Regions from separate parts of the Pseudarthrobacter sp. L1SW genome, predicted to be linked through region 2. Evidence: riboswitches for the same ligand, from Rfam matches in the RefSeq annotation. Region 2 holds a riboswitch; the other holds the start of a gene.
The links. Region 2 has a riboswitch for S-adenosylmethionine ahead of KTR40_RS11915 (aminotransferase class V-fold PLP-dependent enzyme). Riboswitches for the same ligand answer to the same signal wherever they lie in the genome.
Positions count from the first base shown of each region.

Region 1 (15,243 bases), 1.2 Mb from region 2:
CACACCCTGAAGAAGTTCGGCATCTCCGTCACCTTCGTGGCGGACCCGGACAACCTGGACCAGTGGCGGGATGCGGTCCAGCCCAATACCAAGCTCTTCTTCGCCGAAGTGGTGTCCAACCCCCGCCAGGACGTCCTGGACATCGAGGGCGTGTCCGGCGTTGCCCACGCGGCCGGTGTGCCCCTCATCGTGGACAACACCCTGTCCACGCCCTACCTCATCCGGCCATTGGAATGGGGTGCAGACATCGTGGTGCACTCCGCCACCAAGTACCTGGGCGGCCACGGCTCCGCGATCGCCGGCGTGATTGTGGACTCAGGCAACTTCGATTTCGGCAAGGACCCGGCCAGGTTCCCAGGTTTCAATACCCCGGATCCCACCTACAACGGGCTGGTGTACGCCAGGGACCTCGGCAAGGACGGTGCCCTGGGCGCCAACCTGTCCTACATCCTCAAGGCCCGCGTCCAGTTGCTCCGGGACCTGGGCTCCGCCGTCTCCCCGTTCAATGCCTTCCTGATCGCACAGGGCCTTGAGACCTTGAGCCTGCGCGTGGAACGGCACGTTGCCAACGCCACGGAAGTGGCGCGCTGGCTGGAAGGAAGGGACGACGTCGAATCGGTCGCCTATGCCGGCCTGCCCTCCAGCCCCTGGTACGAGCGCGGGCGCAAGTACGGTCCCAAGGGGACCGGCGCGATCGTCTCGTTCAACCTCGCCGGGGGAGCCGAAGCCGGCAAGCGTTTCGTGGATGCACTGGAGCTGCACTCCCACGTGGCAAACATCGGCGACGTCCGCTCCCTTGTCATCCACCCGGCGTCGACCACCCACAGCCAGCTCTCCCCTGAACAGCAGGCGGTAGCCGGCGTCACCCCGGGCCTGGTGCGGCTGTCGGTGGGGATCGAGCACATCGACGACATCCTGGCGGACCTGGAAGCCGGTTTCCGTGCCGCCAAGGAGGCAATCGGAGCCTAGCCGGAGGCAGAGGGGCGCAATACACGGAGGCGGGCCGGGGAAGTCACAACCAGTCACACTCTTGGCAGCAGGCAGGGGCTGTTTCGTACACTCGAACCAGGTCATGAGTGCCAGTGACAGCCCCGGCTTGCTGGCCGGCAACCCTCCTTCCGCGGTGGGGTGCCCCGGGTGAAGACCTGGCCTGCCGGTCATTCGACGGCGGGCAAGCGCGTAGAAGAGGTCTTGCCATGACGGTTACCGTCACCCGTACCACCGCTCCCGAACATGGGATTGTCCGTTATGCCCCCATCGGGGGGCTGCAGCTCGAGGCCGGCGGCTACCTCCCGGACGTCGTCCTCGCCTATGAAACGTGGGGCACCCTGAATGAGGACGGCAGCAACGCCGTCCTGATCGAACACGCCCTGACCGGAAGCACCCACGTGACCCGCGGCGACACCGATGAAGAAGGCTGGTGGGAGCAGCTTGCCGGCCCCGGCGCGCCGGTGGATACGGACCGGTTCTTCGTGGTGTCCGTCAACATTGTGGGCGGCTGCTACGGGTCCACCGGTCCGTCCTCGCCCGCGCCGGACGGCAAGCCCTGGGGTTCGCGCTTTCCGCTCGTCACCCTGCGCGACAGCACTGTGGCTGAAGCGCGGCTGGCCGACCAGCTGGGGATCAAGAGCTGGTTTGCCGTGCTGGGAGGCTCCATGGGCGGGGCACGCGCCCTGGAATGGGCCGTCACTTTCCCGGAACGCGTCCAGCGCTGTGCGGTTATCTCGGTGGGGGCAGCCAGCACCGCCGAGCAGATCGCCTTCGCCCAGGCACAGACCCTCGCGATCCGCCAGGACGCGAACTTCAAGGGTGGCGACTACTACGGTGGCCCTTTCCCGGAGGACGGCCTGGCCCTGGCACGGCGCATCGCCCACATCACGTACCGCTCCCCGGGGGAGCTGGATGGGCGGTTCGGCCGCGCGCCGCAGGCCCCCGAGTCTCCCTTCCAGGCTGCACAACTCGCTGCCCGCGGGCGTTACCAGGTGGAGAGCTACCTGGACCATCAGGGCACCAAGCTCGTCCAGCGGTTTGATGCCAACAGCTACATTGCCATCACCGAGGCCCTCATGAGCCATGACGTCTGCCGGGGGCGCGGACCCCTCGAGCAGGCCCTGGCCCGCTCCGAGGCGCGCTTCTTTGTGGCGGCCGTGGATTCGGACCGGCTCTATTTCCCGTCCCAGTCCCGTGAGCTGGCGCGGGCACTCCCGGGGGAGGTGGACGTCCACCTCATTGAGGCGCCCATCGGGCACGACGGTTTCCTCACCGAAATCGGCCAGCTGGGGAGCCAGTTGCGGGAGCACCTTTCGGCATAGGACCGGCCCTCGCGGGCAGCCAGATGTGCATTATTGCAGATGGCCTCTGCATGATTCGCCGTTGAGCTCAGCGTTCAGGCGGACCATACTCGTTGGGACCCGGCGGTTCGTGGCCAAAATCACACGTATCCGCCACAGCCTGTCCCAGTGGTGTCGAAGAAGACGCCGAAGGAGTCATCAATGAGTACGGAAAAGTCCGCCGCACGGCGGCCCGAGGAAACCGACGTCAAGGCCTCGGGCCTGAGGAAAGTTGTTACGGCCTCCATGGCCGGCACCGTGGTTGAGTGGTATGAGTTCTTCCTCTACGCCTCCGCCGCCACCCTGGTGTTCGGCAAGATGTTCTTCCCTAATTCCGGAACCGAGCTGGACGGCATCATCGCAGCCTTCGTCACCTACGCCGTCGGCTTCGTCGCCCGCCCCATCGGTGGCATCGTCTTCGGCCACTTCGGTGACAAGTTCGGCCGCAAGCAGCTGCTGCAGCTGAGCATCATCCTGGTGGGTGTTGCCACCTTCCTCATGGGCTGCCTGCCGACATTCGCCCAGATCGGTTACTGGGCACCCGCCCTGCTGGTCTTCCTCCGCTTCGTCCAGGGCTTCGCCGTCGGCGGCGAGTGGGGCGGCGCCGTCCTGCTGGTCGCCGAACACAGCCCGAGCAAGTCCCGCGGCTTCTGGTCCAGCTGGCCGCAGTCCGCGGTGCCCATGGGCAACCTGCTCGCCACCGGCGTGCTGTTCACCCTTTCCTCAACCCTCTCCCAGGAAGCCTTCCTTGGCTGGGGCTGGCGCGTTGCCTTCTGGCTCTCCGCAGTGATCGTCATCATTGGCTACTACATTCGCACCAAGGTCCAGGACGCGCCCATCTTCATCGAGGCCCGCAAGGAAGTCACCGTTGAGCACAAGGGCTATGGCGTCGCAGAAGTTTTCCGCCGCTACCCGCGCGGCGTCTTCACCGCGATGGGCCTGCGTTTCGCGGAGAACATCCTGTACTACCTGGTGGTGACGTTCTCCATCACCTACCTGAAGGTCGTGGTCCAGACGGACACGTCCCGGATCCTGCTTCTCCTGCTGGTGGCTCACTTCATCCACTTCTGCGCGGTACCCCTCGTGGGCAAGATGTCCGATTCATTCGGCCGCCGCCCCGTGTACATGGCCGGTGCCGTCCTTGCCGGAACCTGGGGCTTCTTCGCCTTCCCGATGATGGATACCGCCAACGAGCTGATCATCCTCGCAGCCATCACCATCGGCCTGCTGTTCCACGCACTGATGTACGCCGGGCAGCCGTCCATCATGGCTGAGATGTTCCCCACCCGGATGCGCTACTCGGGTGTTTCCCTCGGCTACCAGGTGACCTCGATCGTGGCCGGCTCGCTCGCGCCGATCATCGCCAGCTCGCTGCTGGGGTCCTTCAAGTCCTCCACTCCGGTGGCGCTGTACCTGCTGGCCGCCTGCATCGTGACCGCCATCTCTGTGTTCTTCCTCAAGGAAACCCGCGGCATCTCGCTCCACGATGTGGACGCGGCCGACGCCCAGGGCACGGCAGACCTGCTCGCCGCCGCCAAGAAGTAGGCAGCCCCCATACGGCCAGGCATCACCCCAACTGCCCGGACCTGCCGCAACGCAGGCCCGGGCAGTTGGGCGTCAGCACCACACCTGAAGTGAGGATCCCCATGAAAGCAGCCGTCCTTTACGCCACCGTCCCGTCTGAAACCAGCTACACCGAAGCGCATCCCCTCCGGGTCGAGGAACTTGACCGGCCCGAACCGCGGGCCGGCGAACTGGGCATCACCATCACCTACTCGAGCCTGTGCCACTCAGACCTGTCAGTGGTGGACGGCTCACGCGTTCGGCCCCTTCCCATGGCGTTGGGGCATGAGGCTGTGGGGCGGGTTGCCACGGTGGGTGAGGGTGTCACGGACGTTTCCCCCGGAGACCACGTGGTCCTCGTGTTCGTCCCCAGCTGCGGTGCCTGCCGGGCCTGCCGGGCTGGGCGTCCCGCACTCTGCCACCGCGCGGCGGAGGTCAACGGGTCTGGCGACCTCCTGCATGGCGAAGCCCTGCTGCGGACGCCTGCGGGGGAGCGGATCAACCACCATCTGGGGGTTTCGGCCTTCGCCGACTACGCCGTGGTGGCCCGGGAATCAGTGGTGGTCATCGACGACGACGTCCCGGACACTGTCGCGGCAATGTTCGGTTGCGCCGTGCTCACCGGGATGGGCGCTGTCCTGAACACCGCTGCTGTCCAGCCAGGCCAGTCGGTGGCCGTCTTCGGACTCGGCGCCGTCGGGCTTTCGGCCGTAATGGCCGCAGCGCTCGCCGGTGCCTCCTCCGTGATCGCCATCGATCCCAACGAGGGCAAGCACGGGCTCGCCCTGAAGTGCGGCGCAACCGCCGTCGGAACTCCCGACGACGCCCCGCGGCTGATTGCCGAGGCCGCCGGTGACGGAGTGGACACCGCCGTCGAGGCCGTGGGATCAGCGCGGGTCATCGCGTCGTGCCTCGAGCACGTGACGCGCGGCGGCGCCGTCGTCTCGGTGGGACTGCCGCACCCCACCGCGGAACTCACGGTGCCCGCCCTCCAGTTCGCAGGGGCGGGCAAGCGGCTGCTCGGTTCCTACATGGGCGATGCCGTGCCGGACCGGGACATTCCCCTGTACCTGCAGTATTGGCGCGAGGGCAGGCTTCCCGTTGAGCTGCTGCACACGGACACCCGGCCGCTTGACGAAATCAACGAAGGCCTCGACGCGCTCGCCGCCGGGCAGGTGGTCAGGCGGCTTTTCCGGGCCTAAGCCGGCTCCCGGGCCTAGGTTCGGGGTGCCCGGGCCTTAGGCTGCCAGCACGTCCTGGCGTCCCGCCACTTCCTCCTTGAGGGCGGCAATTACGGCCTGCACGCGGGCGGACCGCAGCGATTCCGGCCTTGCCACCGCCCAGATGGGCACCTGGCGTTCGAAGGCGTCCGGGAGCACCGGAACGAACTCCGGGTTCCCCGCCACCATAAAGTTCGGAAGCAGCCCGATGCCGGCGCCGCGGCGCACTGCCTCCACCTGGGCAAAGATGCTGGTTGCCTGGAAGCTGGACTTCGGCATGGGCAGCTGCGAGGACCGGTGGCCCAGCTCGGCAACCTGGAGGGCCGACTCAACGTAAGAGACGAAGCCGTGCTGCCCCACGCCGTCGGGCGTTTCCGGCAAGCCACGCTCTGCAGCGTAGGCGGGGCTGGCGTAGAGCCTGAGGAAGTAGTTGGTCAGGAAGATGGCCTGGGCGTTGCTCACGTCGGTGCGGCCCACCACCACCTCCAGGTCCACCCCGGAGCGGTTCTGGCTGACTTTGCGTGTGGCGCTGAGCATCTCCACGTTCAGCATCGGGTGCCGATGCTGGAGGCTGACCAGGGCAGGCGTCACGAATTCGGCGCCGAAGCCGTCCGAGGTGCTGATGCGCACCATGCCGGACAGGGCGTCCCGGTCCTGCCCCGTTACCGCGGCCAGGGACCCGAGCGTTTCCTCGATCGCCTCCGCCGCGGCGACGGCCGAGGCCCCGAGTTCCGTCAACTCCCAGCCGTGCGGGCTGCGCTCGAGAGTGCGGCCGCCCAGTTGCTTGTCCAGGGCGAGGATCCGCCGCGAGATGGTGGTGTGCGTGGTGCCCATCGTCTCGGCGACGGCGTTGAAACGTCCCAGCCGGGCCACGGTCAACAAAATCAGCAGGTCGTCCGGACTGGGAAGCCGTGCCACCGCAAGCCTTTCATTCGTGTGCATCAGTGCACATACTGTCTGTGATTTTTCCCCTTGATTGCACTGTAGCAGGGTGTGATGGTGGACACAGACCTCCCGGCCGCCCTCGGCCGGATGCACAGCAAAGGAGCTAATGCCATGGCAGTCATCGGTTGGATCGGTTTGGGAAACATGGGCGGTTCCATGTCCGGGAACCTCGCAAAGGCGGGGCACGACGTACGGGGGTTTGACCTCAACCCCGCCGCGCTCGCCGCAGCGGAGGCCGGAGGGGTGAAGCCGGTGGGAAGCATCGCCGAGGCGGTGGCGGGAGCGGACGTTGTGTTCACCATGCTTCCAAAGGGCGAGCACGCCAAGGCCGTCTACCTGGGTGCCGACGGGGTGCTGGCGCATGCCGATACGCGCACGCTGCTGGTGGATTCCTCCACCATCGATATCGCCGCAGCAAAGGAACTGCACGACGCCGCTGCTGCCGCCGGCTTCCGCTTCGTCGACGCACCTGTCTCGGGCGGGATGAGCGGTGCCAAGGCAGGCACGCTGACGTTCATGGTGGGCGGTGAAGCAGGCGCCGTTGCCGACGCAACCGAATACATCGGGCCGATGGCCGCCAACATCATCCCTACCGGCGGAGCCACCACCGGCCAGGCGGCCAAGATCTGCAACAACCTGATGCTCCTGATCAACCTGGCCTCCACGGCGGAGGGTGCAGTGCTGGCGGACCGGCTGGGCCTGGACAAGAAGGTGTTCTGGGACATCGCCTCCGTGTCCTCCGGGGACAGCTGGGCCCTGCGCACCTGGTACCCCGTTCCCGGCGTGGTCCCCACCGCGGCCTCCAACAACGATTTCGCCCCCACGTTTACCGCCGAGCTGGCGAACAAGGACATCGGCCTGGCCATCAGCGCTGCGGAGGACACCGGAACGCCGCTCGAGATCGGGAAGCACGTGCAGCAGCTCTACCAGCGCCTCATCGACGCGGGCGAGTCCGGCAAGGACTGCTCCATGATCATCAAGCTGGTCGACGGTTCCCTCGACCCGGCCAACTAGAAGCCAGCCAAGTAGAAGAGAGACAACCATGCAGACCATTCCGCATTACATCAACGGCAGCCGCGTTGCCGATGCCGAGCGCTTCGGCCCCGTCTTCAACCCTGCCACCGGAGAGCAGGATAAGCAGGTGGCGCTGGCTTCCGCGGCCCGGGTAGAGGAAGCCATCGCTGCGGCCAAGGCAGCGCTGCCGGCCTGGCGGGCAACGAGCCTGGCGAAGCGGACCAACATCTTCTTCCGCGTCCGCGAAATCCTGACCCAGCGCAAGTCCGAACTTGCCGCCATCCTCACCAGCGAACACGGCAAGGTGCTCTCCGACGCGGAGGGGGAAATCTCCCGCGGCCTCGAGAACATTGAGTTCGCCACCGGCCTGTCCCACATGCTCAAGGGGGAGCGCTCGGAGCAGGTCTCAAGCGGCGTGGACGTCCACTCCGTCCGGCAGCCTGTGGGCGTCGTTGCCTGCATCACGCCGTTCAACTTTCCGGCCATGGTGCCGCTCTGGATGATCGGCAGCGCCCTGGCCTGCGGCAATACCGTGCTCCTGAAGCCCAGCGAAAAGGATCCGTCGTCAGCCGTGTTCATCGCGGAAGTCTTTGCGGAAGCGGGCCTGCCTGCCGGCGTGCTGAACGTGGTCCAGGGCGACAAGGAGGCGGTGGACGTCCTGCTTGAACACCGGGACGTCAAAGCCGTCAGCTTCGTCGGCTCGACGCCCATCGCGCAGTCGATCTACAAGCGCGCAGCGGACCACGGCAAGCGCGTCCAGGCCCTGGGCGGTGCCAAGAACCACATGGTGGTCCTGCCGGACGCGGACCTGGATATGGCTGCGGACGCTGCCATCTCGGCAGCCTACGGTTCGGCGGGCGAGCGCTGCATGGCGGTCAGCGTGCTCGTCGCCGTCGGGAACATCGCCGACGACCTCATTGCGGCCATCAAGAGCCGGATGGCCACCCTGAAGATCGGCCCGGGCACGGACCCGGCGTCGCAGATGGGTCCGCTGATCACCGCCGAACACCGCGAAAAAGTTGCGTCGTATGTGGCGGGCGCCGAAAACGAGGGCGCCACGGTGGTTGTTGACGGGCGTGCGCAGCAGTTCGATTCAAACGGGTTCTTCATCGGCGTCAGCCTGGTGGACCACGTGAAGCCGGGCATGAAGGTGTACGACGACGAAATCTTCGGCCCCGTCCTGTCCGTGGTCCGCGTGGACACTTACAGTGACGCGGTCCGCCTGGTCAACGACAACGAGTTCGGCAACGGGGTTGCCATCTTCACCCGCGACGGCGGCGCCGCGCGGCAGTTCGAGTTCGACGTCGAGGCAGGCATGGTGGGCGTCAACGTGCCCATCCCGGTTCCCGTTGGCACGTTCTCCTTCGGCGGCTGGAAGAACTCGCTGTTCGGGGACACGCACATGTACGGGCCGGAGAGCATCCGGTTCTACACCAGGGGCAAGGTGGTCACCACGCGGTGGCCGGACCCCGCAACGTCCGTGATCGACCTGGGCTTCCCGCAGGTGGACTGACGGAGGCTAGCCGTTCATGATCTCGCCGCGGCGGGTCATGTACTCCTCCACGGAAAGTTCCCCGTTGCTGTACTTCTCATCGAGTTCGGCAAGCTTGCGTGCGCGGTAGCCCTGGGGGGCCGACGGCGGCGGGGGACTTGCAGGTGCTGCGGGCTGCTGCGGGGCTTCTTCGCGGGGCCCTTGCTGGGTGTTGCCCGGGTGGGGCTGCCCGTACGGCGGAAACTGCTGGTCCATCGGCGGGACCGGCTGTACGGGCGGCAGGGGCTGGCCTGGCTGGAGCGGCGCGGGGCGGTCAAGCTGGCGGAATCCGCCGCTGAAGTAGTCCTGCTGGGTGAAGCCGTCCCGGGGCTGCTTGTTCTGCGGGCCGTTGGAGCCGGGGAAGATTCCGCCGCCCGGGAACTGTTCGGGGTACCGTCCGGTGAAGCTTTGCTCCTGGTCCCGGCGGGCTACGGACTTCCGGTACATCCGCATGGCCATCGGGATCAGGAATGACAAAATGATGATCCAGAAAAACAAGTTGCTCACGGTGCCGTGCCTCTCATGTGTGTCCTTCCAGCTTAGCCCCGTACTGCACACGGACGGCCGGAAGCCCGATGAAGGCGCCGTACCGGTCCACGGCTTCCTGGACCGCCGCCGCCAAGGGTGAACCCGGAGCGTCAGCGGAACCGTGGAGCCGGATATCCAGCTCGCACCTGCCGGGGAGCAGGGTATGGCGCCAGGACCCAGCCAGGCGCCCGTCCAGCAAGACCACGTGCATCGGTTGGCCTTGGAAAGGGAACGCCGGGGCGCCGCCGCCTATGTAGTGCCTGGTGGCGGAGTAGCCCATGATGTATTCGTCGTAGCACTGGACCAGGTCCACCCGCGGGCCGGCTTCCGATGCAGTGCCGCCGGCCGGGCGGGCAGCGGCGCCGGCACCGGGATCCCCGGCACTGGAATCGCCAGCACCGTAATAGTGCACGACGCCGTCAATCGCCATTTCGGCGAGGGTGGCCGGCTCTGCCGCCAAGGTGAGTTTCAGGCCTTGCCGGACGTCCGCCATGGTCATTCCCGACCAGTCCGCGCAGTCCTTAACGGTGGCGGGGCCGCGGCTGGCGAAGTAGCGGCGGACAAGTTCAGCCAACGCTTCCGCGCGGGTCGGCCCCGTCCGCGGTCCGGCCGGAACCCGTTCGTCAAAGAGTGCGTACGTCTGCTTTAGGGCACCGCCCGCGCTGCGCACCGGCGTGCCGCTCACCAGGACGCCGCTGATTTCAGCGTGCATCACCAGGTAGGCAAGCTCCAGGCCCTTCGCCGCGAACCCGGCCTCCCGCAGTTTTTCCGCGAGGGCTTCCCGTGGAAGGTGGTGACCGTCCGCGACGGCCCTGGCCAGGACCTGCGCGCTCCGGGCGGCTGGTGCCGCGTCAATGCCGGTGCGCCGGTACGTTAAGGAATTGGCCTGCTCAAGCCGGGGCGCCGCAAGCGCCATGAGCCAGCGGAGATCGTCCCGGTGCACAAAGTGCCAGGTGGGCCTCAGGATGTGGGTCCGCAGTATCCGGCCGTCGGCCACTGCCTCCTCAATGTCCGCGGCGGTAACTGCCGGCGCAATGGAACGGGACACACGCTGTGCCAGGCTCCACCTCGCGTAGGGAAACTCCTGCGCCTGCACGGCCAGCAGGCGCCGCAGCGCTGCCTCCGCCGAGGCGGCGGCGGGTTCCCGGAGCATTTGCGCGTGAAGCCGCAGCCGCACTGCCGCATCCCGTCCCATACGCTCCGGTTCCATACGCTCCGGTTCCCTACCCATGGCCAGTCAGTCCGTTCACCGCTTGCGCTGCACGCTGTCCTGTCCCGGAAGCCGGACCAGCGCTAGCGGCGGGCAGCCTCGGCGGTGCCCAGCGGACCCTCGCCAGATCCCAACGGAACACCCGGCCCGAAGACGGGACCCGGCGTCGGCCGTTTGGCCGTGATGCCGTCACCGGAGGACTGGTTGCGCAGCCGCCGCAGCACCCACGGCACAAAGTACTGCCGGGCCCACACCAGGTCGCCCGAGCGCGCCTCCCGCCACGTCCGGGGCGGAAACGGCTTGGGTTGCAGGGGTTCCAGCGTGTGCTCAACGTTCAGTGAGTCCAGCACCATGGCGGCGATCGTGTGGTGGCCCAGGGGGGAGAAATGCAGCCGGTCCTGGTCCCACATCTGGGGATCGCCGAGCTGGCGCAGGGACCACATGTCAGCGATCACGGCGTCGTGCCGGGCCGCGACGGTCCGCAGGTTTTCGTTGTAGATGGCCACCTTGCTGCGGATCCTGCCGAGCACGGAAGTGCCGGTGTCCGGGCCGTTAAACAGCACCACGGTTGCACCGCCCATGGCCAGGATCTGGACTACGGAGTCGAGCTTCTCAGCGAGGACGTCAGGGTCCCCGCCAGGACGCAGGAGATCGTTGCCGCCGGCGGAGAGGGTGACAAGATCCGGTTTCAACGCAAGGCACGGTGCCAGCTGCTGGTCCACGATCTGCTGCAGCAGCCTGCCGCGTACTGCGAGATTGGCATAGGCGAAGTCCGGCTGGGTCCTGCCCAGTTCCTCCGCCACCCGGTCAGCCCAGCCGCGGAACCCGCCCGGGCTTGAGGGTTCGGGGTCGCCGATGCCCTCGGTGAAGGAATCGCCCATCGCCACGTAGCGGGTCCAGGGGTGGGATCCGGAATGCGCGGGCGGGGTCTGGATGGCACTTGCTTCAGTCACGGTCCCTATCCTGCCTTTCGCCTCTCTGGCTACGCGAACGTAGGTTGTTACCTCGAAGTAACTGGTAAGAATGGAAACCATGACTGAAGCTGAAGTATTTCCTGCCCCTGTTGTTTTGTGGTCCCATCCAGAGGACCAGCGCGACGGCAAGCCGCTGCTGGTGCTGCTGCACGGTTACGGGGCCAACGAGCAGGACCTGCTCAGCCTGGCTGACCTGCTGCCGGGGGACTTCGCCGTCGCCTCCGTCCGGGCGCCGATCGCCATGGGCCCGGGGTTCACCTGGTTCCCGCTCACAGCGTCCATCGACTACTCACTGGAACGGGTCAAGGCGGCCTCGTCCTATGTGCTGGACTGGATCGACGCCATCCGGGTGGGTCACCCCTCCGTGACGCTGCTCGGCTTCTCCATGGGCATGGCCATGGCCACCACGCTCCTGCGGCAGCGGCCCACGGACTTCGCCGCCGTCGTCGGACTCTCAGGCTTTGTGGTGGATGCCGGCGACGATCCCAGCTTCAGGGATGCCGAGCTGGACGGGACCATTCCCATGTTCTGGGGCCGCGACCAGCAGGATCCAGTGATCACCCCGGACAAGATCGAATACACCATGGGCTGGGTCCGGAAGCACGTCAAGCTCACCAAGGTGCTGTACACGGGTATGTGGCACGGGATCAACCAGCAGGAGATCGGGCACGTGGGCGAATTCCTCACCCACGAGGTCCTCAAGAAGTAGGACGTACGACGGCGGGCGGCGGCCTGGGTGGCCGGGCCGCTGCGGCGTCAGGCTGCGGGCGCCACCACGCGCACAGTCTGCCCGTTCACCGTCACGGTGTCCCCGTTGTGCAGCTGTCGGCCGCGGCGGTCGTCGATCTCGCCGTTGACCTTCACGAGCCCGTTCTTGATGAGCTCAGCCGCTTCCACTCCGTCCTCCACGAGGTTGGCGAGCTTCAGGAGCTGGCCGAGGCGGATCATGCTGTCGCGGATGGTGATCTCTTCAACATTGCTCATAGAAGCAATGATGCCTGACGTAAAGTGGATTCAATGACCCCCAGCCCCCGCCTGCCGCTGCTCGCAGGCCTTCCACCGGCGGTGGGCGCGGGCCTCGCCATTCCTGTGCAGGGCCGCATCAACGGGGCCCTCGGAACACGCCTCAACGACGGCATCGCCGCCGCGGTGGTGAGTTTCAGCACGGGCCTCGCCCTCATGATCCTTATCTCGCTGGTCCTTCCCCGGGGTCGGGCCGGCCTGGCCCGGATCCTGCCCGCAGTCCGCAGCAGGGCTTTTCCGCCGGTGTATGTCCTTGCCGGCGGCATCGGTGCGCTCTTTGTCTTCGCCCAGTCCTTCACGGTGGGCATCCTTGGCGTTGCGCTGTTTACCGTCGCCACGGTCACCGGGCAGACAGTCAGCGGGCTGCTGGTGGACCGGCTGGGCATCGGACCGGCCGGCCGGAAGCCCGTCACCGGCATCCGCGTCATCGGCTGCCTGCTGACCATCGCCGCCGTCGCCTGGGCCGTGTCTCCCCGGTTCGCGGGGTCGGCGGCGGTGGCTTCCGACGGCGGCGCAGGGCCGGGCGGCGGGGCAGCGTCGCTGCTGGTCCCGCTCCTGCTGCCCGTTGCCGCAGGATTCCTGATGAGCTTCCAGCAGGCAATGAATGGCACAGCCACCGTCCACTACGGCACGCCGATCGCCGCGACCCTGGTCAACTTCGTGGCCGGTTCCGCCGTGCTGTGGATCGCCTACGCCATCAAAGTCTCGGTGGCCGGATGGGGTAACCCGCTGCCGGGGGAGTGGTGGTACTACGTGGGCGGTCCCATGGGCTGCGTCTTCATAGGCCTGGGCGCACTGCTGGTCCGCAGCCTGGGCGTCCTGGTGACCGGGCTGGGCATGATCGCCGGGCAATTGCTGGGCTCGCTCGCCCTGGATGTGGTGCTGCCGGCCCCGGGAACCGTGGTGGCGCCGGCCACGGTGCTGGGCACCATCCTTACCCTTGCCGCCATCATCCTTGCCACCCTGCCATGGCCTCGGGGCGCGCTGCGCCGGTAACATCCGGGTGTTACCGCGGCAACATCCGGCTGCCTGTCCCGGTAACGTCCGGGCAGGCTGCGGCAAACATCCGGCCGCCTGCCCGGGTAACACCCGGCCAGGCAGCGGCCGGTAGGCTAGGACACGCAGCTTTTCGCATTTTTCCTTCATCCGCCCCGCCTGTAAGCCACCGGCACCCCGCCGCTGGCTCGGGCAGGGCCTGAAACCCGCGGACCGCACCCAGCGGCCCTGTAGAAATTGGAGTTACCCCCATGGCAGCAAAGTCCGTTCTCGACCAGGTCATTTCCCTCTCCAAGCGCAGGGGATTCGTGTTCCAGGCCGGTGAGATCTACGGAGGTTCGCGCTCTGCCTGGGACTACGGGCCCCTCGGCGCCGAGCTGAAGGAAAACATCAAGCGCCAGTGGTGGCAGTCCATGGTCCGCGGCCGCGAGGACGTGGTGGGCCTGGATTCCTCGGTCATCCTGCCCCGGCAGGTCTGGGAAGCCTCCGGACATGTTGAGGTCTTCTCCGACCCCCTGGTGGAGTGCCTCTCCTGCCACAAGCGCTACCGCGCCGACCACCTCGAGGAAGAGTACGAGGAAAAGAAGGGCCGCCCGGCAGAGAACGGCCTGAAGGACATCGCCTGCGCCAACTGCGGAACCCGCGGTGAATGGACGGAGCCGCAGGAGTTCTCCGGCCTGCTGAAGACCTACCTGGGTCCGGTTGCCAGCGAAGAGGGCCTGCACTACCTGCGCCCCGAGACGGCACAGGGCATCTTCGTGAACTTCAACAACGTCCTCACCACCTCGCGGAAGAAGCCGCCGTTCGGCATCGGCCAGATCGGCAAGTCCTTCCGCAACGAGATCACGCCGGGCAACTTCATCTTCCGCACCCGCGAGTTCGAGCAGATGGAGATGGAATTCTTCGTGGAGCCCGGCACGGATGAGGAATGGCACAAGTACTGGATGAACGAGCGCATGGCCTGGTACACCGGCCTGGGCATCCGCGAGGAGAACCTGCGCTTCTTCGAGCACCCACTGGAGAAGCTGAGCCACTACTCCAAGGGCACCACGGACATCGAGTACCGCTTCGGCTTCCAGGGCTCAGAGTGGGGCGAGCTGGAAGGCATCGCCAACCGCACCGACTTCGACCTCTCCACCCACTCGAAGGCTTCAGGCCAGGACCTGAGCTACTTCAACCAGGCCACCAACGAGCGCTACACCCCGTACGTGATCGAGCCCGCCGCAGGCCTGACCCGCTCCTTCATGGCCTTCCTGGTGGACGCCTACACCGAGGACGAGGCCCCCAACGCCAAGGGTGGCGTCGATGTCCGTACCGTCCTGAAGCTGGATCCGCGCCTGGCCCCGGTCAAGGCCGCCGTGCTTCCGCTGAGCCGGAACGAGGACCTGTCTCCGAAGGCCAAGGACCTGGGCGCGCAGCTGCGCAAGAACTGGAACATCGACTTTGACGACGCCGGCGCCATTGGCCGCCGCTACCGCCGCCAGGACGAAATCGGCACCCCGTTCTGCATCACCGTGGACTTCGACACCCTTGAGGACCAGGCCGTGACCATCCGGGAGCGGGACACCATGAGCCAGGAACGCGTTTCCCTGGACAAGGTGGAGGGCTACCTGGCCGCACGCCTGATCGGCGCCTAGCCATGGCCATCGAATACCGCGAGTGGCGCGAAGGCGACGACCTCGCCCTGCTGGAGATCTGGGGCGACCCGGAGACCCAGCAGGACCGGCAGTTCCGGGGCGCGTTGACGCTCTCCTCTGACGGGGGCGGGGGCACGCCCTGGCGCCGCTGCATCGTGGCCGAGGACGTGATCGACGGCGTCGGCATCCCCGTGGCGGCGGGCGTGGTGTACGAGGCCTCGCTGCACCCCGAACGGCTCTGGGCCTACATCGAGGTGGCACGGGACCACCGG
Region 1 is NZ_CP078079.1:1,383,470-1,398,712, forward strand. Features, by position in the region: gene KTR40_RS06360 (bifunctional o-acetylhomoserine/o-acetylserine sulfhydrylase) at 1-969, shown strand, start outside; SAM riboswitch class IV at 1,069-1,184, shown strand; gene KTR40_RS06365 (homoserine O-acetyltransferase) at 1,197-2,312, shown strand; gene KTR40_RS06370 (MFS transporter) at 2,493-3,875, shown strand; gene KTR40_RS06375 (alcohol dehydrogenase catalytic domain-containing protein) at 3,977-5,095, shown strand; gene KTR40_RS06380 (LysR family transcriptional regulator) at 5,132-6,055, opposite strand; gene mmsB (3-hydroxyisobutyrate dehydrogenase) at 6,170-7,072, shown strand; gene KTR40_RS06390 (CoA-acylating methylmalonate-semialdehyde dehydrogenase) at 7,101-8,585, shown strand; gene KTR40_RS06395 (hypothetical protein) at 8,592-9,110, opposite strand; gene KTR40_RS06400 (winged helix DNA-binding domain-containing protein) at 9,124-10,341, opposite strand; gene KTR40_RS06405 (SGNH/GDSL hydrolase family protein) at 10,425-11,294, opposite strand; gene KTR40_RS06410 (alpha/beta hydrolase) at 11,374-12,024, shown strand; gene KTR40_RS06415 (RNA-binding S4 domain-containing protein) at 12,072-12,299, opposite strand; gene KTR40_RS06420 (DMT family transporter) at 12,333-13,334, shown strand; gene KTR40_RS06425 (glycine--tRNA ligase) at 13,586-14,971, shown strand; gene KTR40_RS06430 (GNAT family N-acetyltransferase) at 14,974-15,243, shown strand, end outside.
Region 1: linked by a shared signal. The riboswitch ahead of KTR40_RS06365 (homoserine O-acetyltransferase) and the one ahead of KTR40_RS11915 (aminotransferase class V-fold PLP-dependent enzyme) in region 2 are both predicted to bind S-adenosylmethionine.

Region 2 (15,243 bases):
CTCCCGCTCCCGTCCGCGCGATGCCGTCCTTGGCGAGGAGTTCGGCAGCACCGGCCACGGCTCGCGGCGGTGGATCATCGATCCCATCGACGGCACCAAGAACTTCGTCCGCGGCGTTCCCGTGTGGGCCACCCTGATCGCGCTGGTGGACGAAGGCGAACCGGTAGTGGGTGTGGTGAGCGCTCCGGCCCTGGGCAAGCGCTGGTGGGCGGCGAAGGGCATGGGAGCCTACATGGGACGCTCCCTGGCAGCTGCCACCCGGCTCCGGGTGTCCAACGTTTCCAGCCTGTCCGACGCCTCACTGTCCTATTCGAGCCTTGGCGGCTGGAAGGAACGTGGAAACCTCAACGAGTTCCTGGGCCTCACCGAGGATGTCTGGCGGACCCGGGCCTTCGGCGACTTCTGGTCCTACTGCATGGTGGCGGAGGGTTCGGTGGACATCGCCTGCGAACCCGAGCTCAACCTCTATGACATGGCCGCCCTGGTGCCTATCGTCGTTGAAGCGGGCGGCCGTTTCACCTCGTTGGAAGGCGAAGACGGGCCGTTCGGCGGCAATGCCCTGGCCACCAATTCCATCCTGCACTCGGAAGTGCTGCGCCGGTTGAACCCGGACCTGGACGACCTCCTCTAACACTCCATTCTCCGAAGAATCAACGCCGGGCACCTCCAAAAGGAGGTGCCCGCCGTCGTTATCTTCGGTAAAAGCAGTCCTTTTCAACTGCGCGTAACAAAGCCCTTAACATTCCAGCCGGCTTTTAGCCTGCACGGGGTATGTCCTACGCTCTTAACCAGGTCACGAGTGCCAGCGCTAAACCCCGGTTTGCTGGCCGGCAACCCTCCATTCGCGGTGGGGTGCCCCGGGTGACGACCAGGCCGGTCCGGAACGGATGCGGCAAGCGCGGATTCCCCCAGCGGAGTCCTGTTCCAAAGTGAGGTCTCTGTGACAACTGCCACCGTCTCCCCCAGCGCCGCAATCCAGCCTGGACCGGCAGCACTCGTCGACCAGCGCCATGCGGCGGCCGGCCGTCCCCTGGCGGCAGTCACCGGCGCCGAAATCCAGGCCCCCCTGATCCATGGCGGGCACGTCCGGTACGCGAACCTCGACTACGGCGCGTCGGCCCCGGCGCTCTCCGTGGTGTCCGCCTACCTCAACGAAATCCTGCCCTTCTACGCGAGCGTGCACCGCGGAGCCGGCTACGCCTCCCAGATCAGCACCTCGGTGTACGAGAACGCCCGCGCCATCGTCCGGGACTTCGTGGGCGGCCGCCCGGACGATTCCGTGATCTTCACCCGGAACACCACCGATTCCCTCAACCTGCTGGCCGGCTGCCTGCCCGCTACAAGCGGCCGGGCCGACGGCGACGTCCTGTACCTGGACATTGAGCACCACGCCAACCTGCTCCCGTGGCAGGGCGTCCCCCACCGCAGCATCGTGGCGGCCGACACCATCGCGGGAACCATTGATGCCGTGCGTGCCGAGCTCCAGCACGGCGGGGTAAGCCTGCTCGCCGTCACCGGGGCGTCCAACGTCACCGGCGAGATCCTTCCCATCCGGGCCCTCGCCTCACTCGCCCACGAATACGGCGCAAGGATCGTGGTGGACGCGGCCCAGCTGGCGCCGCACCGCCGCATCGACATCACCGCGGACGACGTCGACTACCTCGCCTTCTCCGGGCACAAGCTGTACGCGCCCTTTGGGTCAGGGGTCCTTGTGGGCCGCCCGGACTGGCTGGACGCCGGGACCCCGCACCTTGCCGGCGGCGGCGCCGTCAAGGAGGCCAGGCTCGACGGCGTCAGCTGGGCCACCGGTCCGGCCCGCCACGAGGGCGGGTCACCCAACGTGCTGGGCGCAGCCACCCTTGCCCGAGCCACCCAGGTTATTGCGGAGCTGGATCCGGACCGGTGGCACGCCCACGAGTCCGCCATCCGTTCCTTCCTGGTCGAAGGCCTGCAGGAGATCGACGGCGTGACTGTCCACCAGATCTTCAAGGACACCGATCCGGAGACTGACACGATCGGCGTGGTGAACTTCTCCGTGGAAGGCTACGACGCCGGATTGGTGGCGGCCTACCTGTCAGCCGAGCATGGTGTGGGCCTGCGTGACGGCCGCTTCTGCGCCCACCCGCTGCTGAAGCGGCTGGGGCTTCCGTCCGGCTCCCTCCGGGCCAGCTTCGGCGTGGGATCCCGCCTTGATGATGCCCAGCGGCTCCTGGCAGGCATCCGGGACCTTCGCAGCAAGGGGCTTGGCTGGGACTATGTGGTGGATGCGGGCCGCTGGGTTCCCGCCAACGACAACCGCACCTACCCGCACTGGGCCCCCAACACCCCGGGGACGGCTGGCGCGGCCCCCTGCATCGACGACTGACCTGCGCACCGCCTGACGGCCGCCGCTCAGCCGTACCGGTCCGGTACGGTAAATTCGGAAGGTACCGACGGGACCTGACGAAGGAGGCCACGCGTGGCACGGGGTGGCCCCAGGCTGGATCACGGCCGGCGCCGGGAGCTCGGACAGAGCTTCCAGGACGGCGGCAAGCATTACCAGCGGGTGCGGCCGGGATATCCCGCTGAATCCGCGCAGTGGCTGGTGCCCCGGGGCGCCCGCGATGCACTCGATGTTGGTGCCGGCACCGGCAAGTTCACGGCGCTGCTCCTGGACATGGGACTGTCGGTCACGGCGGTGGACCCCTCAGCGGACATGCTCGAACAACTCGCGGAACACTATCCCGCCGCCGCGGCTGTCCTGGGCACCGCGGAGGCCACCGGCCTGCCTGACTCAGCGTTCGACGTCGCCACCGTGGCCCAGGCCTGGCACTGGTGCGATGCGCTGCGGGCCAGCACGGAACTGGCCCGTGTCCTCCGGCCCCAGGGAACGCTGGGCCTGGTTTGGAACCAGTTGGATACGTCTGTCCCCTGGGTCCACCGGCTCTCGAGGATCATGCATGCCGGGGACGTGTACAAACCCGATTTCCGGCCGCTGGTAGGGCCCGAGTTCGAGGGACTGGAAGGCCACGTGGTGCACTGGCAGGACCCGGTCACCACCGGCGGCCTGATGGAGCTGGCAAAGTCGCGCAGCTACTACCTGCACGCCGGTGAGGCCACGCGGGCGAAAGTGCTGGCGAACCTCGACTGGTACCTCCATGAGCACCTGGGCCACGGCCCGGACAAGGACCTGCAGCTGCCGTACCTCACCTTGGCCTGGCGGGCTGTGCGGGCGTGAGCGGATCTGCCTGCGCCCGGCCCTGGCAGCCGGTAGGCTTGATCCCGTGAAGACCAGCGCGCCCTCCTCCTCCATCGAGGACTACGTCAAGGTCATCTACTCATTCACCGAATGGCAGGACAAGCCCATCACGTCCTCCCAGCTGGCGCAGCGGCTTGGCGTGGCCAATTCCTCGGTATCGGAAATGGTCCGCAAGCTGAAGGACCAGGGCCTGGTGGACCACAAACCGTACAGTGCCGTGAGGCTCACGGACGCCGGGCTCCGGCTCGCCCTTTCCATGGTGCGGCGCCACCGGCTGATCGAGACCTACCTCGTCCAGCAGCTGGGGTACAGCTGGGATGAGGTGCATGACGAAGCCGAGCTGCTGGAGCATGCCGTCTCGGACACCTTCATCGAACGGGTGGCAGCCAAGCTGGGCAACCCGCAGCGGGATCCGCACGGCGATCCCATCCCCACTGCCGACGGCAGAGTATTTATGCCCCGCGCGCACCTCATGGGGGAACTTGATGAGGGCCACACCGGACGGATTACCCGGATCAGCGACGACAACCCGGAACTGCTCCGCTACCTCGCCGCCGAGGAGATAGACCTCGACGCCGAGGTGGAGGTGGTGGGCCGCCGGCCCTTCGGCGGCGCCCTGGTGGTGCGGATCAGCAACTCGGGCCGTGAACGGAACTACGACCTCGCCGACGAGGTCACGTCGGCGCTGTGGGTGCACAGCGACCATCCCCACCCGGGCTGCCTCCTCGGGGACGCTGACATGCCCAAGGCGTGAGCCCGCTGAAGACTTCCGGCGCGCCGGAGGGCCGCGCCTGGCTTGCAGTGGCCGCGGGCGCCCTGATCGGCACCGAACTGCGGTATGGGCTGGGTATCGCGTTTCCTGAACCGCCCGGCGCCTTCCCCTGGACCACGCTGGGCATCAACGTGGCCGGCAGCTTTGTCCTGGCCGTCCTGACCACCGCCTGGATGGCCCGGCCACGGACCGCGTTCTGGCTGCGGGCAGGGCTGGGGCCGGGTCTGCTGGGCTCCTTCACCACGTTCTCCGCCGTGGTCTTTTCCACGGACCAGCTGGCCAGGGCCGGGCAGCACGGCGTATGGGCCGGCTACCTCGCGCTGTCGCTGCTCCTTGGCCTTACCGCCGCCGGCGTGGGATGGCGGGCAGGGAAACTGGCTGGCCGGCGCCCCGGGGTCCGCCGGTGACCACGGCTGTCCTGGTGGGTATTTTCGGCGTGGCGGGTGCCCTCCTGCGCTTCGGCGTCGACAGCTGGTTTGCGCACCACAGCTCCATCCGCAGTTCACGTGCCACTGGCAGCGCGGAAAGGCTGCACTGGCCCTGGGCCACACTGCTGGTGAATGTGGCGGGCTGCTTCATTATCGGTGCCGCCCACGGTGTTACTGTCCAATTGGGTCTGGGGGCCGAGTGGCAGGCAGGCCTGGCAGGAGGGCTGGCAGGAGGGCTGACCACCTTCAGTTCGTGGACCACCGCCACGGTGCGGCTGCTCAGTGAGGAACGCTTCGGCGCTGCCGCAGTGAATATTGCGGCCAACCTGGTGCTGGGTTTTGGCGCGGCAGCGGCCGGGATTGCCCTGGTGTCCTGAGACCAGCCGCGCCGGCCGGTCCTGGGGCAACCCTTGCGAGTCAACGCTGGGGGTGCTGATTTGGCGGGCTCCCGTATCGTGGATGGTGATGATTAGCAGACGCGACGCGGCCATTGCCCTTGACGTACCGATGGAGATGGCACAGCGCCATGGCCTTCCGAAGTGGATGACGGAGGCCGAGCTGGGTGAGATTCTGGACAACCCGCCGCCATGGCTGGTCCAGTCCCGAGCCAACCGCACCGGCAAACGCCCGGTGTGGGTCCATCTGGAGTGCGCGGTCTGCGGCTACGAGGAAGCAGCGCGTCCCAAGAAATGGTGGCCGGACTTCACCTATGTGGTGTGCGGACACCATGATCCCCAAGACGTTCCCCGCGTGCGCGAGGGGTACGTCCGCAGCGAGTTCGACGGCGTCGGGACGCGTTTTGTGGGCATCGCCGACGTCCCTGTTCCGGACTGATTCCATACCACCTTCCGGCCATTACATTCGGGGCCGAATAGGCGTAACTTACGAAGTGGGACGCAGCCCGTCCCCTGTTGTAAGGAGCACGCCATGCCGGACAAAACACCCCACCAGAACCTGGCAAAGAAGCCGGTCAAGACCATCAAGGAAAAACGCGCCGAGAAGAAGTCGAAGAATCCTGAAGGCGCCCAGGACCCCGTGGCCCACCTGAAGAAGCGCCGGTAGCTTTACTGGCCGTTCGCCTGCATCTCTTCGGGAACGGCCACCAGGTCCTCTTCCCTGCCGTGCCTCAGCACCCTGATCTGCAGCGGCTGGCCGATCGCATCGGCGAACAGCAGCTTCTGCAGACTCTCAGCGTTGCTGACGGCGCGGCTTGCTGCGGTCAGGATGATGTCGCCTGCCTGCAGTCCCGCACGGTCTGCGGGTGATCCGGCCAGCACCTCCACCACCCTGAGCCCCTCCCGCTGGCCTGTCCTGATCACTGCGCTGGCATTCAACCGGATGGGGGTGCTGACCACCCCGAGGTAGGCGCGCCTGACCCGGCCGTCGTTCAGCAGGGCAGCGATGATCCGCCGTGTTGTTGTGTTGATTGGCACGGCAAGGCCCAGCCCGGCTCCCGCCACCGCGGTGTTGATGCCGACTATCCTGCCGTGCGCGTCCGCCAGGGCACCGCCGGAGCTGCCTGGGTTCAGCGCCGCGTCGGTCTGGATGACGTCCTCGATCACCCGCCGGTTGCCGCCCGCCCAGACGGGGATGGAACGGCCCAGGCCGCTGACCACCCCGGCCGTCACCGATCCTGCCAGCCCGAGCGGATTCCCGACGGCGATGACCAGCTGGCCCACCCGCAGCGTCTCGGCGTCGCCGAACTGGGCGGGGGCCACCCTTGGTGCTTTGCCGCGGACCACAGCGAGATCCGACAACGGATCCACGCCCACGAGCTCGAGATCGGTCCGGCTGCCGTCGGCAAATGCGGCGTGGCCCTTGTTGGTACCGGCCACCACGTGGGAATTCGTCAGCAGGTAGCCGTCCTCGGTAAAGAGGACCGCAGAACCTGCCCCCACGCGGAACCTGCCGTTCCGGCGGGTGCTGGTCATTTCTATGGCCGCGACGTGCGGCGTGACGGTCTCAGCAACCCGCATGACCGTCTCCGAATAGGAGTCCAGCGCGCCGTCGTCGTACTCTTCGGGACTGGGCTCACGCATCTGGTTCATGGGGCACCTCCTGGCTGCTCCGCCGCTGGTTCCGGCCGCTTCCGGCCCGGCCTGGGCCGCGGCGCCGGATCTTATAGAGGACAACCCATGGATGTCGGCCGCTAGTCCCAGGCCCGCTACGCCGTCGGTGAACAGGCAAGCCGCGCTTAAACACCAAAAGACCCGGACGCAATGTCCGGGTCTTTCAGTCTGCCTTGCGGCATTTTCAAAATGTGGAGATGGGGGGAATTGAACCCCCGTCCGATGTCGTGTTGTCAGGGCTTCTCCGGGCGCAGTTTGCGTCGGATTTTCTCGGCCCCAGCCATGCTGCAAACAGCTGGCTGATCCGGGCCCAGTCATCTAAGAGTCCCGCTCACCCCGATGACGGGGGTAAGCAGCAGTGGCTATCTAAATGACGCCAGGTTCCGGGGCAATAGCAACCTCGGGCTGACGGACTGTCTTACTGCTTAGGCAGCAAGAGCGAAGTCAGTGCGCTTAGAATTGGCACTTATTGGTTTGCAGACAGCGTTTACGAGATAATTCTGCATCCTCGGCCCGCTTCACCTGTCGCGACTAACATCGTCGAAACCGATCATCCCCGTATTTTGTTACCAAACCGGTGGGTTTCCCCGCCGGACTATCAATAGTAACGCATGATCCGCGGGATTCATTCCCGGGCGCAGTTTCCTAGCGGCGGCGGTTGCGTTCCCGCATCTCTCGTTGGGCTTCACGGTTGTCCTGCTGCTCGCGGAGGGTCTGGCGCTTGTCGTACTCGCGCTTGCCGCGGGCCACGCCAATCTCCACCTTTGCCTTGCCGTCAACGAAGTAGAGCTGCAGCGGGACGATGGTGTAGCCCGATTCCCGCACCTTGTGGGAAATCTTGATGAGCTCCTCGCGGTGCAGCAGCAGCTTGCGGCGGCGGCGCGCGGCGTGGTTGGTCCAGCTCCCCTGGTTGTACTCGGGGATGTGGATGGCCTCCATCCACAGCTCGTCGTTGTAAAAGGTGCAGAACCCGTCCACCATGGAGGCGTGCCCCTCCCGCAGGGACTTCACTTCGGTGCCCATGAGCGCGATTCCAGCCTCGTAGGTATCCAGCACGTGGTAGTCATGCCGGGCCTTACGGTTGGTGGCCACCACTTTACGGCCACTTTCTTTAGGCAAGGGAAAGCTCCTCAGTTGAAGAATCGGATGTCCTCCGGCCTGGCCGGCGCGGAGTCATACCAGTCTACGGCAGGCTGCAGGCCGCGCTACAGCAGGCCCATCGGGTCCACGGCGGTGCCGTTCAGCCAGGTTTCGAAGTGCGCGTGGCAGCCCGTGGAGTTGCCTGTGTTGCCCGAGTAGGCAATCAGCTGCCCCTGCGAGACCCGTTGACCGTTCGACACCACGATGCTGGCGTTGTGGTAGTAGATGGTGTTCAGGGTGTTGCCCGCAATCAGGCCGTGGGAGATCTTGACCCGCCAGCCGCCGCCGTCGGCAGAGTTCCAGCCCGAGCTGAAGACCTCGCCGGCTGCTGCCGCGTAGACAGGCGTGCCGCAGGCTGCGCCGAAGTCCAGCCCCGTGTGCATGTAGCCGCCCTGGCCGTAGAAGTCAATGGTCCCCGGCGGGGTGGCGCGCCAGCCGAAGCCGGACGTGATGGGCACGCTGCCGTCAAACGGGTGCCGGAGGCCAAAGGCCGACGGCGACCCCACAGGCGGCACAAAAGGCTGGACCGGGGGCGGCGGCTGGTTCCTCGCTGCCGCGGCTGCCGCGGCAGCGGCGGCGGCTTCTGCCGCCAGCCTGCGCTGTTCGGCCTCCCAGGCCTCGCGGAGCTTCCTGTCGCGTTCCTGGATCTCCGCGGCCACCGCGTTCTGGCTGGCCTGCACGCCGGCGAGCTGGGACTGGATGCCGGGCTTGGCCGCCTGGAGCTCGGCATCGAGGCGGGTGGTGTCCGCTATGAGCCGGTCTACTTCTTCCTTCTTTGCGGCCGCTTCATCGCGTGCCGCCTTCTCCCGCTCGAGGGCTGCGTCCGCCTTGGCCTTGAGGTCCTTGATCTCGGCTTCCACGGCCTGGAGGCGGGCTTCGGAGTTGACGTTGGTGGCGTTCTGCTGCGACAGCTTGTCCATGGCAGCGTTCTGGCTGCGCATGGCCTGGTCCGCCAGGTCCATGGTTTCGGTCAGGCTGCCGCCGTTGTTGGCCCCGAAGAAGAGTGACAGGTTGGACGGAACGCCGCCGGATTTGTACGCCTGTGTGGCGATTTGCCCGATCAGTTTCTTGGTGTCGGCAATCTTCTGCTTGTCCGTTTCAAGCTGCTGCGTGATTTTGGCCTTGTTCTGCTGCGCCATGTCCACGCGGGCGGAGAGTGCCTCCACTTCCTTGACGGCACCGGCTACGCGCCCCTGCGCCTCGAGGAGTGCCTGCTGGGCGCCGGGCAGCTGGCCCTGGTAGATGACCAGGTCGCTGGCCGCCTTGGCAATGCGCGAATCAACGAATTCCAGGGACTGCTGGACGCGGGCCGCCTCTGCCTCCAGCGCCTTCTGCCTGTCTTCAAGCTCGTCAGCAAAGGCCGGCGCAGAGGATGAGGCCAGGCCTGCGGCGAGGACGACTGCCAGCACGCCGCTGAGGATGCTTTTGCGGGGCGCCGTGCGGCGGCTGTTCAGCCGGTGTCGCGGCGACGTTTGGTCCGTTAAGTTCATGGGCATTCCTTGTTCGGTTTGCATACCTAGACGCGAAGGTATCTGCGCAAGGTCAAGAGAGACGAAATTCCGGCCAAGGATCCACCAAGGATTATCAGTGCCGGCGCGAGGATCAGCGTCTGGCCGGCGGAGATGAAGGCTGTGTCCGGGTACTGCTGGGCCATGTAGTCGCCCAGGAAGAAGTGGGCCACGGCCCAGAGCGTGGCTGAGGCCAGGGCGGCGCCGATGACGGCGGCAATGACGCCTTCCAGGATGAAGGGGAGCTGGATCACTGTCTTGGAGGCACCCACCAAGCGCATGATGCCTGTTTCACGCCGCCGGCTGAAGGCGGAGAGCCTGATGGTGGTGGCGATCAGGAGGATGGCGCACACGATCATCACGCCGGCGATGCTGACGGCCACCAGGGAAGCGCCGTTCATGACCGAGAACAGCCGCTCAAGGAGCTGGCGCTGGTCGATCACTGTTTCCACCCCGGGCTGGGAAGAGAAGGTCTCGCTGATGATCTGGTACTTTTCCGGATCCTTCATGTTGATGCGGAAGGATGCCGGCAGCTGGTCCGGCGTGACCGAATCCACGATGGGCGAATTCGAGAACTGGTCCTTGAAGTGCTTGTACGCCTCTTCCTTGGACTCGAACTGGAAGTCGTTGATGTACTGCGCCACCGCCGGGGATTCCAGCAGGGCGTTAAGGCTCTCCTGCTGCTCGGGGGTGACTGGGCCGCTGGCGCAACCTGCCGCCGTCGACCCTTCACTGCACAGGAAGATGGCCACCTGGACCTTGTCGTACCAGTAGCCCTTCATCTGGTTGATTTGCATCTGCAGCATGCCGGCCGCGCCCACGAAGGTGAGCGAGACGAACGTGACCAGGATGACGGAGACCACCATGGAGAGGTTGCGGCGGAGGCCGCTGCCGATCTCACCGAGGATGAACGCGAGCCTCATCGCTGTCCCTCGCCTTCCCCGGGCAGGCCCGCTTCAGGGTTTTCCCGGCCGCTCGCGTCCTTGAGCCTGCGGGACTGGCCAACAACGGGAATCATCGAGGTGTAGAGCGCCTTGGCTTCGTCACGGATGACGATGCCGTTCTTGAGTTCCACGACGCGTTTACGCATCTCGTTGACGATGTCGTCGTCGTGCGTGGCCATCACCACGGTGGTTCCGTTTTGGTTGATCTTGTCCAGGACACCCATGATGCCCATTGACGTGGTGGGGTCCAGGTTTCCGGTTGGCTCGTCGGCGAGGAGGATCCCGGGGCGGTTGACCACGGCGCGGGCAATGGCCACGCGCTGCTGTTCGCCGCCGGAGAGCTCGTGCGGCATGCGGTGCTCTTTGCCCTCGAGGCCAACGGTCTTCAGGACCTCGGGGACGGTGTCCCTGATGACGCTGCGGCTCTTGCCGATGACCTGCATGGCGAAGGCTACGTTGGCGAAGACGTTTTTCTGTGGCAGGAGACGGAAATCCTGGAAGACGACGCCGATTCCGCGGCGGAGCCGGGGGACGCGCCAGCTTGAAATCTTGGCGACGTTCTGGCCGGCAACGTAGACGGCGCCGGAGGTGGCGCGGTCTTCCTTGAGCACCAGGCGGAGGAAAGTGGACTTGCCGGAGCCGGATGCGCCCACCAGGAAGGCAAATTCGCCGCGGTCAATCTCAAGGTTGACGGAGTCCAGCGCAGGCCGGGCTTTCTGGTCGTAGACCTTGGTGACATTTTCGAATCTGATCATGGCCCTAAGTACCCTGCAGGGCACGGCTGATTCTGATGCAGCCCAGTTCTGCAGCCGGTGCGCGGGTTTTCGTTTGGGGGAAGTAGGGCCCCGGCCCCTCGACTATACGCAGGAGTCGCTGCGCATCACGCTGTTATTCGGGGGCGTGTCGGCTAATTCGGTCCTGGCCTTTGCGGCCGCTGGGCCTACTTAGCGGCGTTGCGGTTGTCGGTGCGCCAGCGGATCCCGGCGTCGATGAAGTCGTCGATCTCGCCGTCGAACACGGCCGAAGTGTTGCCCACCTCGTGCTCGGTCCGCAGGTCCTTGACCATCTGGTAAGGGTTCAGGACGTAGGACCGCATCTGGTCACCCCAGGATGCCTTGACGTCGCCGGCCAGGGCCTTCTTTTCGGCGTCTTCCTGTTCCTTCTTGAGGAGCAGGAGCCGGGACTGCAGGACCCGCATGGCGGCGGCGCGGTTCTGCAGCTGCGACTTTTCGTTCTGCATGGACACCACTGTGCCGGTGGGGATGTGGGTGAGGCGGACGGCGGAGTCCGTGGTGTTGACCGACTGGCCGCCGGGGCCGGATGAGCGGAACACGTCGACGCGGATCTCGTTGTCCGGTATTTCGATGGAGTCTGTCTGCTCGATCAGCGGGATCACTTCGACGGCGGCGAAGGACGTCTGGCGCCGGCCCTGGTTGTCAAAGGGGCTGATGCGGACCAGCCGGTGGGTCCCAGCCTCGACGCTGAGTGTGCCGAAGGCGTAGGGAGCCTTGACTTCGAAGGTTGCCGACTTCAATCCGGCCTCCTCCGCGTAGGAGGTGTCCATGACCGTGGTTGGATACCCGTGGCGTTCGGCCCAGCGGAGGTACATGCGCATCAGCATCTCCGCGAAATCGGCGGCATCCACGCCGCCGGCACCCGCGCGGATGGAAACCACGGCCTCGCGCTCGTCGTATTCACCGGAGAGCAGGGTGACAATTTCGAGTTCCTTCAGGGCCTTCTTGATGGACTCGAGTTCTGCCGCCGCCTCCCCCATGGAATCGGCGTCGTCCTCGTCCTGGCCCAGCTCCACCAGGACCTCGAGGTCATCGATCCGGGCAGCCAGCTTGTCGAGGCGCTCCAGTTCCGACTGGCGGTGCGAAAGGCGTGATGTGATTTTCTGCGCCGCTGCGGGGTCGTCCCACAGGTCCGGTTCGCCTGCCCGCTCGCTCAGTTCGGCGATGTCTTCCTTCAGTGCCTCTACGTCGGAGACCCGCTCAATGGAGTCGTAGGTGGCGCGGAGGGCGCGGATTTCAGCAGAAAAATCAATATTGGCCATGGTTGTTTAAGCCTACGCTATCCGCGGCAGGGCACCGGCGTGCATCAGTTGGCGCCCGGGGCAGGGCCCCGGATAGCGTCAGTGGGCGCCCGGGGCAGTCAGCGGGTGAGCCGCGAGCGGGCAGTGGACGTCGCCTCGATCCTGATGCCGTCGGGCACCAGGAAGTTCACCACCGGCGGATGGACTGCGGCGGTCAACACGACGACGGCGGTGGCGCCGTCAGGACTGCCTGTTGCCCCCGTGACTGCGAGGCCGTCGAAACGCTGTGAGGCGGGGCTCCTTGCGAGGAAGTCGGCTGCGACGCTCCGGACCCGGGCCGGGTTGAGGGTGGCCGACGGGCTGCCGCCCTGCGTTTCCACCTCACCCAGGGTGTAGCTGTCCGCAGCAGCCAGGGAGGCGCCGTCGGCCAGGGAAAGGAGCCGCTTGTGCTCCAGGTAGACGGACGATATGCCGATCACCACCGTTGCCACCAGCAGGGCCAGCGTCATGTACCCGAGGATCATCACCATCATCTGGCCGTCCTCGCCTGAGGTACTCGTGGTTACTGCCCTGGTGGTCACCTTCCTGGTGGTCACGGTCGTGGCGGTCACCGTCCTGGTGGTTACTGTCCTGGTGGTCACCGTCCTGGTGGTCATCGGAACCGGCCCACGAGCTGTGTCGACGATGCCTGTACCTCGCTCGCGGCCAACCGGAACCCCTCGTCAAAGGGCACAAACGGCAGGGGCACCGCCAGCGTCACCGTGACGGTAACCGCGGCGCCTGCAGCATGGCAGTCGGAAGGATTGCAGGATGTGGCAACGCTGGCCTCGTCTGGCTGGTGCCCAAAGTCGGCGAGGGCGATTGCGACAGCCTGCTCAGCTGCAGCCTGTGCTGTTGCTGCGTCAGGCTGCGCCACGTAGACCTTCGCCGCCTGGTCGGCGGCTCCCACCACCGCAAAGGAGCCGCCCTGGATTTGCCCCACCGTGATGACGAAGTAGACCAGCGGCACCATCAGCAGGAGGGCAAGGAAGGTGAATTCAACTACCGCGCTCCCCTGTTCATGCTTGTGGGCAGGCTCCTGTTGTCCATCAGTTTGCGGCGGCATCCGGCAAAGGGCTTCGGCGAGCCGTGCCTTGAGCGGAGACCACCCGTACTCATGGCGGAACCGCCGCATGCCCCTTCACCTCCAGCATCTCCCGGGGACCGATGAGTCCGATGACGGGCATAGGAGCCCGGACCGTCACTTCAAGGGTCCGAAACCCTTGGACAGTTACTTCACTTGTGCTGACGTGCTCCGCGAATCCGGCGTTCAGCGCAACATCGATCAGGCCGCGGGTCCGCTCCTCAGCGTCTGCGGCTCCCCGGTCGGCGAGGGTTCCGTAGCGGGCGCCTGAAGCCGCAGCATCGATCAAGGTATTGCGGACGTGCAGGATCAAGGTCAGCTGGATGATCGCCAGGAAGAACATGGTGAGGAGGCTTCCCACCAGGACGAAGTCCACCACTGCCGAGCCCTGCTCCCGAGGCGCGGGCAGCCCGTGCTTCGTGGTGGCCCGGCCGGCATGACGGGAGGACCGCGTCACCGGCTAGCTTCCGACCTTGTCCATCGCCTGGTTGAACATCGACTCCAGCGCCGGACCGGCAAGTGCCAGCAGCGCGGCCACCAAGACAGCGGACATCAAGGTGATCATGACCCAGCCTGGGACGTCTCCCCGCTCATGGTGGTCATCAGCGTGGCTCCCTCTCGAGGCTAGGCCGGCGCCCAGGAGGGCGCCCAACACCAGCAGCATCGATACCCAGCGGATACCCATGGTTTTCATTTCTCGTCCTCTTCCTGATTCGATTCTTTGAGTTTCTTGCATGCCGGTGTTGCGTCTTCCTAGAAGCCCAGGTTGATGGCGGCCAGCCCCGGAAAAACGGCGAAGACCACGGTGAGTGGGAGCACACCAAAAACGAGCGGCACCATCATGGCGATCTCCTTCTTGCCGGCGGCTTCCATGAGATCCCGTTTGGCTGTGTCCCGCACGTCCTGGGCCTGGGCACGGAGCACGTCCGCGAGCGGTGTGCCCCGCTCGACTGCCACGATGATGCCGTCAACAAACCTGACCAGTGGCGCCAGGTCCGTCCGCCCGGAGAATTCCTGCAGTGCCGTGACCAAGGGTTTGCCGGCCCTGGTCTCGGCAAGAACGTTCGAGAACTCCTTGGTCAGTTCCCCCTTGGCACTGCGGCACACCCTGTCCAGCGCTCCGGTTGCGCTCTCGCCTGCGCTGACGGCGAGCGCCATCAGTTCAGCGAGACTGGGGAACTCCGCCATCATTCGGGCTTCCCGCCGGCGGACTTGCACCCCCAGCCAGTAGTCACGCAGCATGAAGCCGCCCACTGCGCTGCCAAGGATTGCCACAGCCGCGAACAAGGGGCTGAACCTTCCCGCTGCTGCCCCTATGAGGGTGAATCCAAGGGAGGCCACGAAGCCGGCAGCAGCCCACAGGAGCTGCTCTGCACGGAAGTCGATGGACGACTTGTTGATTCCTGCCTGTGCCAGCCTCCGGGCGGTGGCTCCCGGTGATGGGTTCAGCCTTCCCAGCGCCGCCATGCCGTCACGGAAGACCGGACGGAGTATCCTTTCGAGCGGTCCGAAGGGTGTCAGGTTCTGCTCCCCCGCGTTCAGCAACCGTGATTCGAGGTTCTGGGACTTCAGCTGCGGCTCGATGCGTTGCGCCAGGGTGGTGGCACGCATTAGCGGGGACCTAAAGACGATAAGCCACAGGCCGGCGCCCATTGCGGCCCCGCAGACGACGGCGGCTGGTGGTATTTCGATCATCTCAACACCCGCTCGTCCTGCGGCAGAGCACCAATCCTCAGCATGATGGAGTAGCAGACCAGCGAAACCACCAGGCCTCCGAGCAGGACTGCAGCACCTACGGCTGTGTTGTACGCCTGCACCGCTTCAGGCCGTGTTGCCAGCAGTATCATGACGATCCATGGGGCAGCGACAGCAAGGCGCGCCGCATTGACGGTCCAGGACTGCCTCGCCTCCAGCTCGCTGCGGGTGCGGGCGCTTTCGCGCAGGAATTCAGCCAGCGTGCCGAGCATCTTCCCCAGATCGGAGCCG
Region 2 is NZ_CP078079.1:2,582,144-2,597,386, forward strand. Features, by position in the region: gene hisN (histidinol-phosphatase) at 1-631, shown strand, start outside; SAM riboswitch class IV at 792-905, shown strand; gene KTR40_RS11915 (aminotransferase class V-fold PLP-dependent enzyme) at 941-2,365, shown strand; gene KTR40_RS11920 (class I SAM-dependent methyltransferase) at 2,459-3,217, shown strand; gene KTR40_RS11925 (metal-dependent transcriptional regulator) at 3,264-3,992, shown strand; gene KTR40_RS11930 (CrcB family protein) at 3,998-4,417, shown strand; gene KTR40_RS11935 (CrcB family protein) at 4,414-4,815, shown strand; gene KTR40_RS11940 (hypothetical protein) at 4,904-5,272, shown strand; gene KTR40_RS19025 (hypothetical protein) at 5,366-5,500, shown strand; gene KTR40_RS11945 (S1C family serine protease) at 5,503-6,486, opposite strand; RNA gene ssrA (transfer-messenger RNA) at 6,697-7,065, opposite strand; gene smpB (SsrA-binding protein SmpB) at 7,153-7,626, opposite strand; gene KTR40_RS11960 (M23 family metallopeptidase) at 7,713-9,137, opposite strand; gene ftsX (permease-like cell division protein FtsX) at 9,164-10,078, opposite strand; gene ftsE (cell division ATP-binding protein FtsE) at 10,075-10,854, opposite strand; gene prfB (peptide chain release factor 2) at 11,040-12,155, opposite strand; gene KTR40_RS11980 (pilus assembly protein TadG-related protein) at 12,254-12,790, opposite strand; gene KTR40_RS11985 (hypothetical protein) at 12,787-13,308, opposite strand; gene KTR40_RS11990 (TadE/TadG family type IV pilus assembly protein) at 13,289-13,600, opposite strand; gene KTR40_RS11995 (hypothetical protein) at 13,718-13,951, opposite strand; gene KTR40_RS12000 (type II secretion system F family protein) at 14,011-14,952, opposite strand; gene KTR40_RS12005 (type II secretion system F family protein) at 14,949-15,243, opposite strand, start outside.